Regions from separate parts of the Paenibacillus sp. FSL K6-2393 genome, predicted to be linked through region 1. Evidence: riboswitches for the same ligand, from Rfam matches in the RefSeq annotation. Region 1 holds a riboswitch; each other region holds the start of a gene.
The links. Region 1 has a riboswitch for thiamine pyrophosphate ahead of tenA (thiaminase II). Riboswitches for the same ligand answer to the same signal wherever they lie in the genome.

Region 1 (4,290 bases):
GAGAGCATATGTTTCAGTTGGTCAAACGACTGAAAGAGAAGGGACTCATCGATGGTGTGGGTTTGCAATCCCACTATAACCTGGAATCCCCGCCCATCGAGGAAATTGAAAAAACGATCAACATGTTCGTCGAACTTGGATTGGATATTCAGATCACGGAACTGGATGTGGATAGCGGAATTCCATATGGTGAAGAGATGTCGGATGAAGTTGCGGTAAAACAGGCGTATCGATATAAGGAACTGTTGGATTTGTACCAAAAACACAAAGATCACATTTCTTCAGTTACCTTATGGGGACTCCAAGATGAGAAGTCTTACAACAACCAGGCGATGCTGTTTGATTCAGCCCTGAAGGCCAAAAAAGCATACTGGGGACTCGTGGATGAATCCAGCTTGCCTGTGTTGACACAGAGAGCCGTCTCACTTTCGGGTAAACCGGATATCAAAAAACAGTCACAAGATCCGCTCTGGAACAAAGCGGTGTCTACTCCACTGAAGGGTGACTCTTCGGGATCAGCCAGTTTCAGAACCTTATGGGATCAAAGTAACCTGTATATCCTCGTGGATGTTCAGGATGCGAAGTCAGATGTGAATGACAGAGTAGAACTCTTTGTTGACCTCAATAATGGCAAGACCACCTCATATGAAGCAGATGACCGACACGTAATTATTAAGCGGTCGGGCAAAGCTGAGGGCGCGGAGCGGCGTTCATATCGTGTACGCGAGACAAAAGCTGGATATCAGGTTGAATTGTCCATTCCATGGGATGGTATCCAAGCCGGTTCAGAATATGAAGTTGGCTTGGATATCCGTGTGACTGATGGCGGTGCAAGTGGGACAGAGCCTCATAATCCACTATACTGGAATGATCGAACACAATCTCAGGAACAAGATACAAGCAAATACGGCGTGATTCAGCTTGCCCCTATGCCCAAATCTGCACAAGCTGTGCAAGGGATTGTTCAGATTGATGGGAAGAAAGACGCCCTATGGAATAAGGCTGTACCATTTGAAGTAAAAAGGTTGAATGAGACCGAAGGTGCAGAGGCAGTGGCTCGCGCAATGTGGTCAGGGGAGTATCTATATCTGCTGATTGACGTCACTGATCCAAACATCATCACAGATAGCATCAACCCATGGGATCAGGATTCGATTGAGATTTTCCTGGATGAGAATCACCAGCGCACACCGTATTTTCAATATGATGATGCCCAGTTCAGAATCAGTGCAGACAATGTAGGAACCTTTGCAGGGGGTGCCTCACCCGGACGCCTTGTAAGTGCTGTGAAGAAAACAAATAAAGGATATCTCGTAGAAGCCCGAATCCAGTTACATTCACTGACGCCCAAAGCAGGAAATGTTCTCGGTTTCGATCTTCAAATTAACGACAATCAGGGCGGAGGTAAACAGAACGTAGCTAAGTGGAATGATACGACCAATGAGAGCTGGAGAAACACTTCCCAGTACGGAATACTCACTTTTGTCGGAAAGAACAAACTCGGGCATTAAATCATTGGCAGTAGTTCAAAGAATAGAAACCATCATAACAGTAGCTAAAACTCAACCATTGTTGTGATGGTTTCCGTCGTTTAAATACGTCTCTCAAGCTGATGAGGTGGGATACAAACTGCCTTGACTATATTTAACAGCCCTTGATATACTAAATGGATGTTATTTTTTCTTTTATGCGGATAAGAAAGTAATCAACTACATACAACCGTTTGCAAGGGAGCCTTAACCGGCTGAGAGGGTGTTAAACCGACCTTACCTGATTTGGATAATGCCAACGTAGGGATGCAACGATGAAACACTGTACTTGGGTAGCTCATGCGACCCCCCTTGTTTTAGTGTATTTGTCTGCGAAACATCCTACGGATGTTTCGTTTTTTTGTTTTTAAATACGTACATTATGAATTGGAGGAACACATGTTGACTATTTCAGAGAGACTATATCAGGCAGCACAGCCTGTGTGGAAGGAATGTCTTGAGCATCCTTTTGTTAAAGGGATCGGAGATGGTTCTTTACAGGTTGAACAATTTCGTTATTATTTGCTGCAAGACTACTTGTACCTGTACGATTATGCCCGTGTATTTGCACTAGGTATTGTCAAGTCGCACGACCCCAAATTGATGCAGTTTTTTAGTAAAAACGTAGATAACATCCTGAATGGTGAAATGAAAATTCATCGTTCTTATATGGAGCGATTAGGAATTACAGAGGATCATGTTTTTCAGGTAAAACCTGCACTGAAGAATGCAGCGTATACTAACTATATGCTCTCTGTTTCCCATGCGGGCGGCATAGCAGAAGTACTTGTATCCATTCTGGCCTGCTCATGGAGCTATGCAGAGATTGGTCAAGTTCTTTCCCAAAAGCCAGGTGCAGCTGATCATCCCTTTTATGGAGAATGGATCACAGGATATGCTTCCTCTGAATACAACAGCAACAACCAATCCCTTGTCGCGTTAACGGATAAGCTATTAGAAGGCTGTAGCGAGGTAACGTACCAACGGATGGAAGATATTTTCGTGATGTGCAGTCGCTTTGAACTTGATTTTTGGGAGATGTCATGGAGGCTGGAGGCTTGAGCTCACTGGTAGTTAATTAAAGGTCGCGGTCGTGGAGTTGCAAAGGGTAATCAGTCTCAGAATGGAAAATAAGTAGATTTACGTAAAGGAAAGCTTGTATAAGCGTGTTTCGTGCCGATGCCAAAAAAAGGGCGGAGTGTATCCGCCTTTTTCATTGTTGAAATTCTTAACTCAGGAACATTTTGTACTCTGAAGTCTCTGGCTAAAATCAAAAAGGGTGTCAGGACGGAATGTTCATAGCAGTCTGAATGTTTTTCAGATCGAGCTGAATTTGCTCTGCAATATGGTAAGGGTGGTATAAGCCATGCTGCACCATGTAATTTGATATCTTTTCATGAGAGTCTATGGCTTCATCGAGCTGTTTCATCAAAATTTGTTTGATTTCGGGGGTGGCACATTCGGTTACAGCCATGGCGTAGTTTCTGACGCCGCTCTTGGCGTTCATCAAAAAATCCATTGCGATCACGTCATCGGTCAGCGTATTAAGACCAGTCATGTGTTCTAATATTGGGTTCATTTTTTTATCTCCTATACAGTCGCTTTAGACAGCACTCCACCGAGCTCCTGAAGCTGCTGTTGTGATAATGTCGCATCTTGTTGCAAAATTTGCTTGAGCTCCGGGTCGGTTACCAGAGCTTGCATGGTCTTGGATTTTGTCATGCAAACCGTCTTGAACGCAGCTATTTCATGCACCTCGAGCATCTCATGCAAAGCGTATGTGGAATCCATTCAGATTGTCCTCCCATGTATCAATTCATATTTAAGGCTTTAAGATGACTTTAATGCAATCGTCCGTTTTTGTATCGAACACTTCATAGCCCCGCTTGGCCTCGCTGAGCGGAATGACGTGCGTAACAATGTCCCCAGGGTCCACTTTGCCAGACGTAACCAACTCGTACATGTATGGCATGTAGTGAATGACCGGAGCTTGTCCGGAACGGATATTCACGTTTCGCTGCATGATGTCACCGAGCGGGAATCCGTTATAACGTCCGCCGTATACACCAGTGACTTGAATGGTGCCACCTTTGCGGACAGCCTGAGATGCAATGATAAATGCGCTCATGGTGCCGCCTTGCAGTTTCATACCGCTGGCTAGAAATTCAAGATCGCTCATCTTACCGTCCATTCCTACCGCATCAATCACGACATCGGCGCCGCCTTTGGTCATTTCCTTGAGAGTGTTCCCAATATTCTTATCCTGTTCGAAGTTTACGATTTCCACATTGTTTGTTCGCTTTGCATGCTTTAAGCGGTAATCGACATAGTCGACGGCTATGACCCGCTTAGCACCTTTCAGCCAGCAGAACTTCTGGGCCAGGAGTCCGACCGGACCGCAGCCGAGCACGATGACTGTATCACCATTCTTAACGCCGGCGTTATCTACGCTCCAGAATGCCGTCGTCATGGCATCGGCGATCAAGCTTAGCTTTTCGTCCGGTTGTTCGCAGTTTTCAGGGATCTTAAAGTGGGTAAAATTGGCAAACGGGACCCGTAAATATTCGGCTTGCCCGCCGGGATATCCGCCGGTCGTTCCGGAGTAGCCGAAATATGCGCCCATATCCCCGTGTTCGTTTGAATTGTCACATTGGCTTTCCAGCTGATTTTTGCAAAAAAAGCATTCTCCGCATGCGATGTTAAACGGAATGATCACACGGTCACCTTTTTTTACCTTGGTCACGCCAGGACCTACTTCTTC
Region 2 (4,290 bases), on a different contig from region 1:
CGGAGGAGCACCAAAACTCAGTGACGCTCTTTTATTCGTTATCGCAGGAATTCTGTATAAAATATGGACCACACATAGTCACAAAGCTAATTCTGATAAAGGCTGAGTACGGTTAAGAATACATACATGACATAACACTAAAAAAAGCCGTTCTTCTCTGCAATGACAGAGAGAAACGGCTTTATCTCTATTTCAGACTGCCCAGCTTGCGCTGTACCGGCGCTTAGGACCGTGTCCGATATTCCTCGGCCTTTTCCTGCATGCCCGCTGCTACAGCCTCATTCTCGGACAATCCTTTATCCGCGGCAAAGGCACGAATGTCCTGCGTGATGCGCATGCTACAGAACTTCGGTCCGCACATGGAGCAGAAATGAGCTTCTTTGGCTCCTTCTGCTGGCAGCGTCTCATCATGGTAGGACAGCGCACGTTCAGGGTCCAGTGACAGGTTAAACTGGTCACGCCAGCGGAACTCGAAGCGTGCCTTGGACAATGCATCATCCCGGCGTTGAGCACGTGGATGGCCTTTTGCCAGATCGGCGGCGTGGGCTGCAATCTTGTAGGCGATGACCCCTTCCCGCACATCATCCTTGTTGGGCAGGCCCAAATGTTCTTTTGGTGTAACATAACAGAGCATGGACGTGCCGAACCAGCCAATCATGGCCGCACCAATGGCGGATGTGATGTGGTCGTATCCCGGAGCAATGTCGGTCGTCAGCGGCCCCAGCGTATAGAACGGTGCCTCTTTACATATCTCCATCTGCAAGTCCACATTCTCTTTGATCTTATGCATCGGCACGTGACCCGGCCCTTCGATCATCACCTGCACATCATGCTTCCATGCGATCTGCGTCAGTTCCCCGAGCGTAGCCAGTTCCGCCATCTGAGCTTCGTCATTGGCATCGTAGATACTGCCTGGACGAAGTCCATCTCCCAACGAAAACGCCACATCATACCTTTTCATAATCTCGCAGATTTCTTCAAAATGGGTGTACAAAAAATTCTCCTGATGATGCGCAAGGCACCATGCTGCCATAATGGACCCACCGCGAGACACAATGCCTGTCATCCGCTTGGCGGTCATGGGGATATAACGCAGCAGTACACCTGCGTGGATCGTAAAGTAGTCCACTCCCTGCTCTGCCTGCTCAATGAGCGTATCACGGTACAACTCCCAGGTCAGCGCTTCCGCTTCGCCATTCACCTTCTCCAGCGCCTGATACAGCGGCACCGTACCAATCGGCACAGGTGAATTGCGGATAATCCACTCCCGGGTGGTATGAATGTTTTTGCCTGTGGACAGATCCATCACCGTATCCGATCCCCAACGTACCGCCCAGGTCATCTTCTCCACCTCTTCCTCGATGGAGGAAGATACGGCAGAGTTACCTATGTTGGCATTGATCTTCACGTGAAAATGACGACCGATCAACATCGGTTCACTCTCCGGGTGATTGATGTTGGATGGCAGAATCGCACGTCCACTCGCCAGCTCCTGCCTTACAAATTCCGGTTCTACGCCCTCACGAATGGCGGCAAACTCCATCTCTGCCGTAATGACTCCCTGCCTCGCATAATGCATCTGAGTCACACAGCGTCCTGTCTGTGCTCGCAGCGGTTTGCTACGCAATCCAGGGTACTCTTCGGCGCCGGCTCTCTTCCCTCCGGGCTTTAGTCCGTTATCCTCCGGTTTAACCGTACGGCCCTGATAAGCTTCGACATCACCACGCTCTGTGATCCAACGGGTACGCAAGGCTGGCAGACCTGCACGGATATCGGCATGAAATCCGGGATCGGTCATCGGCCCGCTCGTATCGTAGACACGTAGCGGTTCGTTATGCTCCACCCCTTGGGGAGTATTCGTGTCATGAAGGGCTATCTCACGCTCAGGTACAGCAATGTCCGGCCGTGAGCCCTGAATGTAGACTTTGCGGCTGCCCGGAAAGGGCTGAATCCGTCCGGCCACTCCTGTTTCTTTTTCCACCTGCTGACCGTTATGTTCCTGCTCCATCGCTTGTTGTCCCGTTTGATTTCCTGTACTCATGTTCGCTTGTCTCCTCCTCAGTGTTCATCGCTTGTTTGGTTGGTATCGTCATTAGCTTACTTACGTACCTGTCCCAAATCATGCGCAATGCAGAGAAGAAAGAGCGATCCTACGCCAGACCAGGGGAGACACTTTTCATGTACAGTTAACAACAGACGGGGGCTGCCACAGATCATGAATCTATGGTGACTTCTCTCTCATCATACAAGCCCACTTTCGCAGGTTATTGAAAAAAGAAGTCAATGGAGTACGCGCTATATCGCCCGTTCACTGTATATAAAAAGCCGGTCCCCGAAGGAACCGACTTTTATGTCCATCACCAATAATGCACCTTCAATCAGCTCCTTAACGGAGACTACAAGGGTCACATCATGAGGTGGTTGAGGTCATATCGCCGATTACTTCCCTACGCTGGTATGATCCAGATCAGGTGCAAAGGGTCCGGAATCTCATGCGATTCCGTCTCAGTCCGGACAATTCGGACTCCCCCAGTAACGTTAGTAAGTTGCGGCTTACATAAGCCGCCGTTCATATTCAATGAAGCTGGCCCCGTAGGGCCGTCCATTACAGAGTAGCGCAACCGGAACATAAAAACAACCTTTATATTCCAAATGATCAAACTCCATTGGAGAAAAAAACTTACATAAACATCAGGATAACATGAGCCCCATCTGCGTAGCAGCATCCTTCAATACAGGTGCGTATTCATGCAATGTCTCCTGCGAGAGTCGACTGACAGGCCCTGAGACCGAGAGCGCAGCTGCAATATTGCCTCTGCGATCCATAATCGGTACAGATACCGCGGCAGCTCCCGGCTCACGTTCCTCATAACTCGTCGCATATCCGTTATCCCGGATATCTCCCATTTGCGCCAAATACACCGCCGGATCAATAAACACCGGCCATTCCGGGCCGTTCATCAGTTCTTCACGATCCTCGTCCGTGGCAAACGCCATCAAAACTTTGCTGGAAGCGCCCACAGACAGCGGGAGTCTAACACCAACGGGGGCGACTCGGCGAATCGCCTGATCACTTTGCACAGCCTGAATCCGTATCCGTTCACTCCCATCACGCAGGTACAGACTCACGGTCTCCCCCAATCGATCTCTCAGTCGCTCCATCGCAGGCAACAGCAGAATAGCAGGATCGTCACTGCGGGACATATGAGCTGACAGCTCCCAGATTCGGATGCCAAGTCGGTACTTCTCTGTTGCTGCATCACGGATCACGAACCCTCGATCCTCCAGCGTAGCCATCAAACGGTGCACTGTACTTTTGTGCAAGCCGATCTGGCTGGCAATTTCGGTGAGTCCCAGATCACTGCGTGTGGTAAAACATAATAATATATCCAGCGCCCGTTCCACAGCCCGGACGGTTAACTTGCGATCTTCCATGGCATAATGCCCTCCTCATGTTTCATCACATGAAACTTGGTTACATAAATTATATGAGAAACGGTCTCATCTGTAAACCAAAAAGAGCCAAAATCGAAATAGGCCAACCTGTAAATTTTTCCTTTTTATAAGACTTAATCCCCTGTAATTTACACACTAAGGTAATGTTACCCATATATCTTAAGAACTATATAACAATTGCGTAACAAATGCCCTCAATCAATTGACTTTGACTATACTGGAACATACGATAAAGATATATTACATTAAGACATCGCTCTGAAGCAGGCTCTGAAATCGACGCAATTCTCTTTTCATGTCGTTGTTATCTTCAACTGAACTTCAAAGGAGGGGCATTCATGTATCCAACATCCCAGAGCGAAGCCCCGCTGCAAACAAAAGTGTCCGATCTGCCCTCTTCCCTATCACCGAGGCTGATTCGGTTCAAACATATTATCGTAGCGTTGCTGCTCTCCGTTGTATTTTTTCTACTGTTTTGTTTTATCGCACTGCATGGTTATATCGCATGGGTATTATCCAATCCAACGGTAGCGCCTGTCTTCTCCAATCCGATGCAAGCCAAGAACATGAAGTATGAAGACATCACGTTCCCGGCAGCAGATGGCAGCCGCACGATGCAGGGATGGTATATACCTGCTGATAATGCTGCAAGCAAAACGATTATTTTCAGTCACGGCTATGGTGCCAATCGTGAAGAAACATGGGTACCTATGTATGACCTGGCACACTATGCCCATCAACTTGGGTTCAACGTGGTCATGTTCGATTATGGCTTCGCCTCACAGGTGAACAAAGCTGTAGCCACAGGTGGCAAAGCTGAGTCACAGCAATTGC
Region 3 (4,290 bases), 2.6 Mb from region 1:
AATCACAACCTAATCCTACCAAATAAGGAAGGTAACTAGAATAATCATTAGATCAGATATATCATGACATCGCACAATCCCTGTCATATCGGCATTTTTTGCATACCAGGTCCCTCAAGCAATATGCTGATATCAACCTCAGGTATGCTCATTTGTAACGTTTGTATCCCTAACTTTAATCCCCGATAACAAAGAAAGACCACTACATTTATCTCCAAATGTGTGATCTTGAATGTCTTCTGGCTTGCTGATATAAGATATCAGGCTCCGAATCTCTGACGATAACCGCACTTTCGACACAACTCTTCCACAGCTTCCCGCCTGGAGAAGCCATATACCAGATTGTTCGCTCGCTCACCCTCAATAATCTCCGAGAATGACTTCTCGTGCACGTTACCCAGGTTAATTACACCCTCGCCATCGAGACAGCATGGAACCACCGTTCCATCCACAAGCACAGCTGCCTGACCACGCAATGCATGGCAGAAGCCTTTGCCATCATCTTCAGGTGCATCCAGACTTGGCCACTGGAACTCGTGGTCCTGATTCAGGTATACATTTGGGGCAATTTTGACCCCGCTGCCTGGAACCACTTTTTCCTCAATGCGGAAGTCCAGATTGAACTCACGTTCCAGCACTTCAAGGGTCTCCCGATTTCGATTCATCTGAGCATTCGTGAAGTTATCCTGCGTCAGATTCCACAGTCGGAAAGAGATGATGACATTGTGCTTAACGGCCTCATGTACAAAGGACAAAATATGACGCAGATATCCGTCACGGTCGGTTGAACCTTCATGCCCATCGAAGCTGTGCAGGGAGAAATTCATCTGCCGCAGCGCCGGTTTGCCAAGCAATTTATGCTGAGTCTTGGGCAGCAGTGTACCATTCGTTGTAATGTTCACCTTGAGTCCCTTCTCATGTGCGGAATCAAGCAACAGATCTATTTTGGGATGCAACAAGGGTTCGCCTTTGACATGTAGATAAATATGATTGGTGTGTGGTTTAACTTGTTCCAGTATATTGTTGAAGACTTCAGGGTCAATGAATCCTTTGGCACGCTGCGTCTGCGGACAGAAGCTGCAAGCCAGATTGCAGATACTCGTGATCTCAATATATACTTTTTTGAACGTTTTCAACTCGGGTCCCCATTCTGCCTAGGAGGGAGAACATCCCACCTGCATTTTGTGATCCGGCCAATACGGGCCATCCCTATTATATCGGGTTCATGAGCCGAGGTAAATTGTTCAGTTATCATGCTGCCTCTTTACAGTTCATGTTCAAGTGATATATGCTGAACACACAACTGCATATCTTGAACTTTTGCACTAGGGGAGCCTTGCGGCTGAGACGAATATGACTATTCGGACCCTTTGAACCTGATCTGGATCATACCAGCGGAGGGAAGTGGAGCGGCCTTTTAGTAAGCGGAATTTTTTCATGTATGTGAAGATAAATTGCGGATTTAACTTACAGACCCACTCATTTCTCCGGAAATGGGTGGGTCTTTTTTGTTCTTTTGCAGAGTACAGGATGCCGTTGTTATTCCAGCAGTCTGACATCAAGGGGGTGAGGATCAGATGAGAAACCATGTAACCATTGAGAACGTTAGCTTCGCTTTTCCTGAAAAAAAGGATTCACCCGTGCTCGCCAATGTGTCGCTTCAGGTCCAACAAGGAGAATTTGTCTCGCTCATTGGCTCCAGCGGATCAGGTAAAAGCACGCTTTTCAAGCTGCTCGCAGGCTTGCATGAGCCTACCGTCGGCACCATCGATATTGCTGATGTACCGCAAGGACAACGGCTCGGACGAGTCGCCTATATGCCGCAGAAAGACCTGCTGTTATCCTGGCGTACCGTCATGGAGAACTGCATGCTGCCTGCCGAGCTGGCACCAGGCCGACAGGACAAGGACAAACTACGAGCCGATATCATCGCAGGATTGGCAAGGTTCGGCTTGTCCGGTTATGAGCAGGCCTATCCAGATGAGTTATCCGGCGGCATGCGGCAGCGGGTGGCATTGCTGCGTACCTTGCTTACAGGCGGGCAGCTCATGTTGCTGGATGAACCCTTCGGTGCACTCGACGCCTTAACCAAACGACAAATGCATCGCTGGTTATTGGAGCTGTGGGAGGGCTTTGGCCAAACCGTGCTGTTCATTACACATGACATCGAAGAAGCCCTGCTGTTAAGTGACCGTATCATTCTGTTAACTCCAGGGGGGCAAGGCCAGCAGTTGCGGGAGATGACGGTTCCCTTACCACGCCCAAGGCATTCGGACATGATCTACGAACTGGCTCTCGTGCAGATGAGGCAACAACTGGAGGAACAATTGCATGCAAATTGATAGAGCTGAGGTTAGCGTTTGGACGTGGTGTTCAAAGTGGCTCTCGAGGTCGTTTTCCCAATATGGTTTGTTTATTATGCTCATGTTCTTATCACTGGCGATCTGGGAAGTGATTGTGCGTATGGAATGGGTGCCCTCCTTCATCATTCCAGCACCCACGGCCATCATAGGCTCACTGGTCGAGCATCGTCATCTGCTGTTGACCATCCATCTGCCTGCAACCTTTATGGAGGTTGCCGTAGGTTTTGGATTATCCATAGTGACCGGAATTACGCTAGCGACAGGCATGCATATGAACCGATCGATTGAAAAGGCCTTGTATCCCTTCATCGTGATCAGTCAGACCATACCGCTGATTGCCCTGTCCCCCGTATTTATCCTGTGGTTTGGTTACACGTTGTGGAGCAAAGTCGCGGTGGTATTCTTAATCGCATTCTTCCCCATTGTGGTCAGTACCTACGATGGACTCCGCCAAGGCGATCCAGAGCAGCGTGAACTGCTGCTCACCATGGGCGCCAGCAAGTGGGATATTTTTTGCAAACTCCAGGTTCCGCTGGCACTTCCCTCTTTTTTCTCGGGGTTAAAGATGTCTGTGGTGTACTGCGTGGTTGGGGCAACGATTGGCGAATGGCTCGGTGGCAGCAAAGGTCTCGGATACTTCAGCCGCCGCATGTCCAGCAACATGAACACGGATGCGATGTTTGCTGCTATTGTGCTGTTATCCTTACTTGGGATCGTTTTGTTTGTACTGATTGCCTGGCTGGAGAAACGGTTTAGCATACGGCGTCATCGTCATGGAGGCAAAAGAAAAGTTGGATAATACTTAGACAGAAATTAGAGGTAAATACAGGAGTTACAATCTTCAAAACATACCTTATGCACAATTTCAGCAGCATCTTCAATCAGTTCATTGTCACATTGTCCGTTAACATGCTGCTGTCCATTTTCTACAAACCAAAACGATGAAATGAGGAACTTCATTTATGAATAACAAAGGTATATACTCCCTGCTTCCCATCATGCTCATTAGCCTTTTGCTGATCGTTAGCGGATGCAGCACCACGAATACTAGCAAAAACACGCCAACAACAGACTCTGCAACCAATGCACAACAGACAGACATGTCTGCAACCGAGCCAACATCAGACGCCAAAGATAAACTGTCCATCATGCTCGACTGGTACCCGAATGCAGTACACTCCTTCATCTACGTTGCTCAGGAAAAAGGATACTTTGCAGATCAAGGTCTCGATGTCGAAATTCAGATGCCTGCGGATACCAATGATTCACTCAAACTTGTTGCTGCTGGAAAAATTGATTTGGCTCTAAGCTACCAGCCCCAAATTTTGCTCGCTCGTGGTGAGAACATTCCTGTACGTTCCATTGCTGCTGTTGTTCGCCACCCACTTGTGCATCTGTTGACCGAAGCAAATGGCAACGTGAGCTCACCCAAAGGTCTTGAAGGGAAAACTGTCGGTTATTCTTCGATTCCGCTGTATGAAGCGATGGTTCGTACGATGATTAGCAAGGATGGCGGCAACCCCGACAACATGAATTTGGTCGACGTTGGGTTCGATCTGATTCCTTCGCTGGCTTCCGGACAGGCGGATGCAATTATGGGTGGTTTTATTAACCATGAGCAACTGATTCTGGAGAAAGAAGGACATGCCATGAAATCCATTAACCCCGTCGATTATGGTGTGCCTGATTATTATGAATTGGTTCTGACCGCGAGTGAAGCTGGCATTGAAGCAAAAAAAGACCAACTTACCCGGTTCGTCAAAGCGATCCAGGAAGGACAGAAATATGTAACGGAGCATCCAGAAGAAGCCTTGAATATTCTGCTCGCTCATGAGAATGAAACGTCTCCGCTTGACCCGGAGATTGAAACCAAAAGTCTGGCTATTTTACTGCCACTTATGAATGAAGATGGTCAGATGTTTGGTCG

Region 2: another riboswitch for thiamine pyrophosphate. It lies ahead of thiC (phosphomethylpyrimidine synthase ThiC); the one in region 1 lies ahead of tenA (thiaminase II).
Region 3: another riboswitch for thiamine pyrophosphate. It lies ahead of MHI14_RS26615 (ABC transporter ATP-binding protein); the one in region 1 lies ahead of tenA (thiaminase II).

What each region holds. Positions count from the first base shown of each region.
Region 1 is NZ_JBBOCU010000001.1:3,379,945-3,384,234, reverse strand. It holds gene MHI14_RS15045 (endo-1,4-beta-xylanase) at 1-1,511, shown strand, start outside; TPP riboswitch at 1,718-1,815, shown strand; gene tenA (thiaminase II) at 1,929-2,591, shown strand; gene MHI14_RS15035 (spore coat protein) at 2,812-3,108, opposite strand; gene MHI14_RS15030 (hypothetical protein) at 3,120-3,320, opposite strand; gene MHI14_RS15025 (zinc-dependent alcohol dehydrogenase) at 3,352-4,290, opposite strand, start outside.
Region 2 is NZ_JBBOCU010000002.1:719,777-724,066, reverse strand. It holds gene thiC (phosphomethylpyrimidine synthase ThiC) at 224-2,008, opposite strand; TPP riboswitch at 2,428-2,541, opposite strand; gene MHI14_RS30430 (IclR family transcriptional regulator) at 2,692-3,435, opposite strand; gene MHI14_RS30425 (alpha/beta hydrolase) at 3,795-4,290, shown strand, end outside.
Region 3 is NZ_JBBOCU010000001.1:6,001,488-6,005,777, forward strand. It holds gene MHI14_RS26610 (radical SAM/SPASM domain-containing protein) at 261-1,136, opposite strand; TPP riboswitch at 1,318-1,420, shown strand; gene MHI14_RS26615 (ABC transporter ATP-binding protein) at 1,578-2,342, shown strand; gene MHI14_RS26620 (ABC transporter permease) at 2,332-3,162, shown strand; gene MHI14_RS26625 (ABC transporter substrate-binding protein) at 3,326-4,290, shown strand, end outside.